3 regions of the Lactococcus sp. KTH0-1S genome follow, and region 1 is predicted to be linked to each of the others. Evidence: riboswitches for the same ligand, from Rfam matches in the RefSeq annotation. Region 1 holds a riboswitch; each other region holds the start of a gene.
What was found. A riboswitch is a leader RNA that binds a small molecule or an ion and turns the genes downstream of it on or off. The one in region 1 is predicted to bind magnesium.
Positions count from the first base shown of each region.

Region 1 (2,278 bases):
AATAACCAAGTTTGGGATAAGAAAATAAAATCTAAATACAAACATCTTGAAAATTTCAAAAAACATGTTTCTTATTTAGAAAGTCCAGAGTATCAGGATTTCCAACAGCTCTTAAATGTGTTTGCCAAAAATAATAATGATGTTTTATTTGTTATTCAACCAGTAAATGGGTCATGGTCATCTTACACTGGAGTATCAAAAGCAACACTCGAAAATTTCAGCTCTAAAATTAAAACACAATTGCGTAGTCAAGGCTTTTATCAAATTGCTGACTTAACAGATATGTATAATACGCCTTATGCCTCTGGTGATACTGTCCACTTTGGTACTAAAGGTTGGCTAGCTACAGACAAAGCGATTGAAAAATTCATGAAGACACCAAGTAAGGTCAACTATCATATTGATAATTCGTTATTTTTATCAAAAGATTGGGCAATGAATGGTGCAACAGAGTCTATAGTAAATTAAAAATAAAAAAGATTGACAAAAAAGAATATGTCAGTTATAATAATAAAGGTTATGTCAATGACATAATCGTCGGTAGGTGAGGCTACCGCAAGGGATACGGGTTGCTGCCGCAGAGTCGTGGAGACACGATGAGAGGGCTAACAGTTCACGTCGACAAACAAGGCGTGAAATAGTGCAACAACATTGCCCTGCGGAGCTAAAGCTTGAACGATAGCTTGTAACTGATTCACTCTATAGTAGTGGTATCTTTTTTGGAATTATTCCCTTGCCTACGTTTAAGTTTTGTAGGCAAGGTTTTTTTATATTTAAAAAGGAGGTGAAAACGGAAATGGAATCCCAGACCATTAATAGTCCCGAGCCTGATAGGCCGAAGATAATTAACGTGATAAGAGCAGTTTTCCGTTTTTATCACCTTCTTTAAAGCGCCTAAAGTTTGGGACTGTACACACAAAAATATTATAGAATATGAGGTACAGACCAATGAAAAAAATTAGAAAAACACTCGAAAATACAAAAAGAGCCACAACATTTGTAGATAACAACGAAATAAAAGCAAGATTAGAATTTGCAAAAAAGTCTACAAAAGAAGAGCTATTTCAAAAATTTAAAACATCAAATAAAGGATTAAGTGAAGAACAAGTAGAAATCTCTCGTGAACAATATGGAAATAATACGATTACGCGTGGTAAAAAAACTTCACTCATAAAACGGCTTTATCAAGCGTTTATCAATCCTTTTACCGTTATATTATTTGTTTTAGCATTAGTTTCAGCTTTTACAGATATTATCTTAGCAGCCCCTGGTGAGAAAAATCCACAAGGACTCATTATCATTACTACAATGGTTTTAATCTCAGGAATTCTGCGTTTCGTTCAAGAGACTAGAAGTGGAAATGCTGCTGAGAATCTCTTAAAAATGATTACGACGACGACAAACGTTCATAGATTAGAATCAGGAAGTCAAGAGATTCCTATTGAAGAAGTTCTCGTAGGCGATATTATCCATCTATCAGCTGGAGACATGGTTCCAGCAGACCTTAGGATTATTCAAGCAAAAGATTTATTTATCAGCCAAGCCTCTTTAACTGGTGAAAGCGAACCAGTAGAAAAATTAGATTTAGCTACTGATGAAAAAGATGATTCAATCACAGAGTCAGTAAACTTAGCCTTCATGGGTTCAAATGTCATTTCTGGTAGTGCTTATGGAATTGTAATTGCAACTGGAGATGCGACCATTTTTGGTGAAATGGCAAAAAGTGTAACCGAAGACTCAACTCAAACAACTTTTGAAAAAGGCGTTAACTCAGTTTCATGGGTCCTCATTCGCTTTATGTTAGTTATGGTTCCATTTGTCTTATTGATCAATGGTTTCACTAAAGGTGATTGGATGGAAGCCGCACTATTTGCTTTAGCAGTTGCTGTTGGTTTAACACCAGAAATGTTACCAATGATTGTGACAACTTGCCTAGCAAAAGGTGCAGTCACAATGTCAAAAGAAAAAACAATCATCAAGAACCTAAATTCTATTCAAAATCTAGGTTCAATGAATATTCTCTGCACTGATAAAACTGGAACATTAACACAAGATAAAGTAGTATTAATGCGTCATTTAGATATTCATGGGCAAGAAAATATTCGAGTATTAAGACATGGATTTTTGAATAGTTACTACCAAACTGGTTTAAAGAATTTAATGGATTTGGCAATTATCGAAGGAGCCGAAGCCAAGCAAGATAAAAATCCTGAACTGGGTGGTCTAAGTAGTAAATATACAAAAGTTGATGAAATTCCTTTTGATTTTGAAAGACGGC
Region 1 is NZ_CP195165.1:1,247,087-1,249,364, reverse strand. It holds gene dltD (D-alanyl-lipoteichoic acid biosynthesis protein DltD) at 1-468, shown strand, start outside; M-box (ykoK) riboswitch at 530-691, shown strand; gene mgtA (magnesium-translocating P-type ATPase) at 949-2,278, shown strand, end outside.

Region 2 (2,278 bases), 490 kb from region 1:
ACTGTTGAAGTAGTTTATGGTGGAGGAAATATCCATTGTATTACTCAACAACAACCTAAAGCCAAATAAGGAGTAGAGAGGATTTAACAGAAAATGGCAAAACGTATTGTAGTTGCTCTAGGGGGGAATGCTATTTTAACTAGCGACCCTACAGCGCAAGCACAATCTACGGCACTTAATAAGACTGCCGATCAATTAATGCCTTTAATAAAAGACAATGATGTTGAAATGGTTGTCACTCATGGAAATGGACCGCAAGTTGGTAATTTACTTTTGCAACAACTTGAAAGTAATTCAGTTAAAAATCCGGCAATGCCACTTGATACAGCTGTTGCTATGACTCAAGGGGAAATCGGTTATTGGATGGCACAAGCTTTTACAGAAGCTCTTGCTAATAATGGAATGTCTGATGTTCCATTTGTTTCTGTAGTGACAAGAACAGTAGTTGATGCTAATGATGAGGCTTTTAAAAATCCGACAAAACCTATTGGACCTTTTTATAGCCAAGAAGAGGCTAAAAATATTCAGACTCAATATCCTGATTGGAAATTGATTGAGGATTCTGGACGAGGTTACCGAAGAGTAGTTCCTTCACCTTTACCTCTCAAAATTGTTGAGGCTAACGCAATTAAACCATTGTTAGAATCATCAGCTTTGGTTACAGTATCTGGTGGCGGAGGAATTCCTGTTATTGAAAAAAATAAGGGGTATCAAGGAGTTGAAGCAGTAATTGATAAAGATTTTTCCGCAGCAAAATTAGCAGAACTTGTTGATGCTGATGAACTAGTTATTTTTACCTCTGTCGGTGATGTCTTTTTAAATTTTGGTAAACCCAATCAAAAAGCTCTAGGAATTGTACCAGTTAAGGAAATGCGTCAATATCTAGAAGAAGGTTATTTTGCGGCAGGTTCTATGAAACCAAAAGTGGCAGCAGCTGTTGCTTTTGTCGAAAATACTGGCAACCAAGCCACGATTACTTCGCTTGAAAATGTGAAAAACTTTGTCAAAACTGGAGCAGGAACACGGATTGTCCCTGATTTATTTTAAAAAAATATTTTTCAAAATAATTTATTTCAAATTTGAAATAAAAAGAATTTTAGTAGGGCATCCCTTTTAATTTGACAAAAAGTATAGCTAGTGCTATACTTTTTTTGTAGTAAATAAAAACTAATCATATTAGGTGAGGTTACTCTGAAGAACATAGGTTATCGCTCAGAACTGTCGAGAGACAATAATGGGTAAAGCAGGACTAGTCGAATCAAGGCTTTTCCAAGATAACTAGAAATATCATTTCTTACGTCTCAGAAAGCTAAAACTCAAATGTCGTGATTAAATAGACTAATAATCTATTGATTTTGAGAGCCTCCCTTTATATGAAAAGGAGGCTTTTTATGTCAAGAAGAAAATATCTTGATACAAAACAACCAAAAGTAAAATCTATTATGGGTGATTTTATTTTAATTGGTATTATTTGTTTGTTTGCATTTATTCTTATTGTGACACAAATAACTATTAACCAACCCCTTTCATCGTTACCATCTCAAAGTTCAGTGGATGATGTCAAGAAAATGCACGATTTTTTATCTATTGGAAACCTTGCGTATTTTTCAATGCGAACAATGTTTCGCATGATTGTAGGAATGATGTGGTCAATTTTATTCTCTGTTATTTGTGGTGTATTGGCAGTAAAGTTTAAAACTGCAAGAAGAATTATTTTGCCGATGGTCAATTTCTTAGAATCAGTTCCTTTATTAGGTTTCATGACATTCACTACTGCATTTTTACTTGGATTATATCCAGGTAATGTAATGGGAGCAGAAGCGCTTGCCATTTTTGCAGTGTTTACTGGGCAAGCATGGAACATCATGTTGTCACTTTACCAAATAATGGAAGTAGTTCCCAAAGATTTGAAAGAAGTAACATCGCAATTTCGATACAGTGCTTGGGAAAAATTTTGGCGTCTTGAATTTGTATATTCAATTCCAGGCCTACTATGGAATCTTGTCATATCTCAGTCAGCAGCATGGTTTGCTATTGTTGCAAGTGAACAGGTTACCGTCGCAATCCCTAAGTCTGAAACTTTAATTTTGCCAGGAATTGGCTCTTATATTCAAGTTGCATTAGATCGAGCAGACTTTAAAGCTTGTGGTTTCGCTGTTATTGCTTTAATTATTAATGTCGTCATACTAAATTTCTTAGTTTTTCAACCTTTGGTTAAAGCTACTTATTATTATCGTTATGATGAAGGAACAACTCAAGGTAATCCTCCAAAATCAAT
Region 2 is NZ_CP195165.1:1,736,582-1,738,859, reverse strand. It holds gene aguA (agmatine deiminase) at 1-69, shown strand, start outside; gene arcC (carbamate kinase) at 94-1,047, shown strand; M-box (ykoK) riboswitch at 1,166-1,335, shown strand; gene ACRYLU_RS08355 (ABC transporter permease subunit) at 1,392-2,278, shown strand, end outside.
Region 2: another riboswitch for magnesium. It lies ahead of ACRYLU_RS08355 (ABC transporter permease subunit); the one in region 1 lies ahead of mgtA (magnesium-translocating P-type ATPase).

Region 3 (2,278 bases), 320 kb from region 1:
GAATTAAATGGATCTTTTGCCCGCATCCCCACCAAAAGCATTCGGGTAATCATGAAAAAAATGACAGCTAGGATTATTATTCCACCAATGATTCCCAATTCTTCTACTATTACTGAAAATATAAAATCTGTATGAGCTTCAGGCAAAAATCCTTGTTTTTCAATCGAATTCCCAAGTCCTCTTCCAAACCAGCCACCATCTACGATCGCATAATATGAATTAGCAAGTTGATGACCCGAAGAAGCCAAGTCAGTAAAAGGATTAACGAATGCTTTAAATCGAGCATTAATATAAGATCCTGGAATCAAATCGCCTCCACTGATAAAAAGAAAGAGCAAAAAACTAAGACTAATCGTAAGCAACATCTTCCCATAACCTGAAAACCATCGCCAAGAAATTCCACTTGCACCAATCATTATCAAGGCTAAGAGCCCAATAATTGCTGTATTTCCTAAATTAGGCATACTGAGTTCCACTATCATTAGTAAGATAATCGGAAATCGCCATCCCCCTACAACTTTTTTTATGAGATTGTTACCCTTAAAAATTGCTTGAATATCATTTTTCTCAATCTCTTCTTGTCTGTTAGAAAAGATAGATGCAAGAAACCAGACAGTAAAAAGTTTTGCAAATTCAACAGGTTGAATGGTTCCAATCCCTGGTAAGGGAATCCATCCATGTGCTCCATTCGCTGATGTATTAGGTCCAACCCTTGAATAAATCATCAGCAAGATAATAATTAGAAAAATTATTTTTAAAATCTTTTCATTTTTTATAATTCTTAATTTTACTCGATAAATAATAATTAAAGCCACAAAACTTATAATTATAAAGACTCCTTGAGAAATTGCCAATCGATAAGGAGATAGTCCTCGGTTAATTTGATAGGGGACAGTTGCTGAAAACACCATGAGTAAGCCAACAGCTGAAAGAATCAAGTAAGGAATCAAAATAGATAAATCTAAAAAACTATTTTTTGTAATTTTTTTATCCATAAAGGAATCCTCCTTTGTTAATTTTCCAAATGAACGATAAGAGTATTTCTAGTTGCAAATCAATTACTAACTTTTTCTCCCTTATTTTATTATTTTGTTTTATTTTATGAATTAACATTTTTGTCATCGGCTTGTACCTCAATTTTTGATTTATAGTAGATTTTGATTGTATAGCTCCAACTCAGAGAACTAGATTAGATTGAAGTGATAAAAATGCTTGTCCACTTTTATGCTATCTTTCTTCCTATAGCTCCCAGGGTCTGAGCCACTGTTATTCTGTCCATCCATTTTCACCACCTTCTTTTTTATAAAAAAATTGCCTACGCCGGTTGAACGTAGACAAGGTATGATTTCAAAAAGATACACTATCAAGTGAACTAAAGTACCCAGTATCGTTCAAGCTTTAGCTCCGCAGGGCGATGTTGTTGCACTATTTCACGCCTTCTTTTTTCGACGTGAACTGTTGGCCCTCTCATCGTGTCTCCACGACTCTGCGGCAGCAACCCGTATCCCTGTGGTAGCCTCACCTACCGATGGTTAGAAAATCTCTAACCAAAATTGCTTAAATTAAATTTTCAAAATATTTCCTAAGCAAAAAAATTATAACATAACCTATATTTTTAGTCAAATAACAAATGCATTACCTAATTTAAATGTTTTTTATTAGATTAAACCTCTTGTTATGACTAAGTTTTTAGAAATTAGAACTAAGAAAAAATTCTATTTTTTAAAATAAAATACCAAAGATTAAAATATACAGACAAAAAGCTTATAATGGAATAATGAATTTCGTTAATAAATAAAAAACTCCTTAGCCAGTATTGACTAAGGAGTTTTTTATTAGATTTATCGAATCCCCAAAGCAATACGGGCATCACGACTTATTTTATCAACTGTCCATGCTAGATGGTTTTTGAAAGTTATTTTTTATTTGTTGTTATACCAATGATTATAGGCTAGTAAATTTTTAAAAGTCAAGTAATATGTGGCTTGAAGCATCTACTAAATGTACTATAAATCAACCTATAAAATACCTTCAATCGTTGCAATGTAACCGGCTCTAGGAAATTTTTTTGATTATCTATCAAAGTAAACCTGTGTCATGTAATAAGTAATATTCGATTTCGTCTTTTTAACTTTCACCATTACCATTTTTTTAAAACAAAATCAGATTTACAACTCGCTCAAAAATAAAGTAAAATTCTTGTATTTATATTATTTATATTTACAAGCGCCTTTCAATTTTAGTCCTATCATTTTGGTATATTTCTGCTAATAGCCAT
Region 3 is NZ_CP195165.1:931,713-933,990, reverse strand. It holds gene ACRYLU_RS04610 (FtsW/RodA/SpoVE family cell cycle protein) at 1-995, opposite strand, end outside; M-box (ykoK) riboswitch at 1,376-1,537, opposite strand; gene ACRYLU_RS04605 (hypothetical protein) at 2,249-2,278, opposite strand, start outside.
Region 3: another riboswitch for magnesium. It lies ahead of ACRYLU_RS04610 (FtsW/RodA/SpoVE family cell cycle protein); the one in region 1 lies ahead of mgtA (magnesium-translocating P-type ATPase).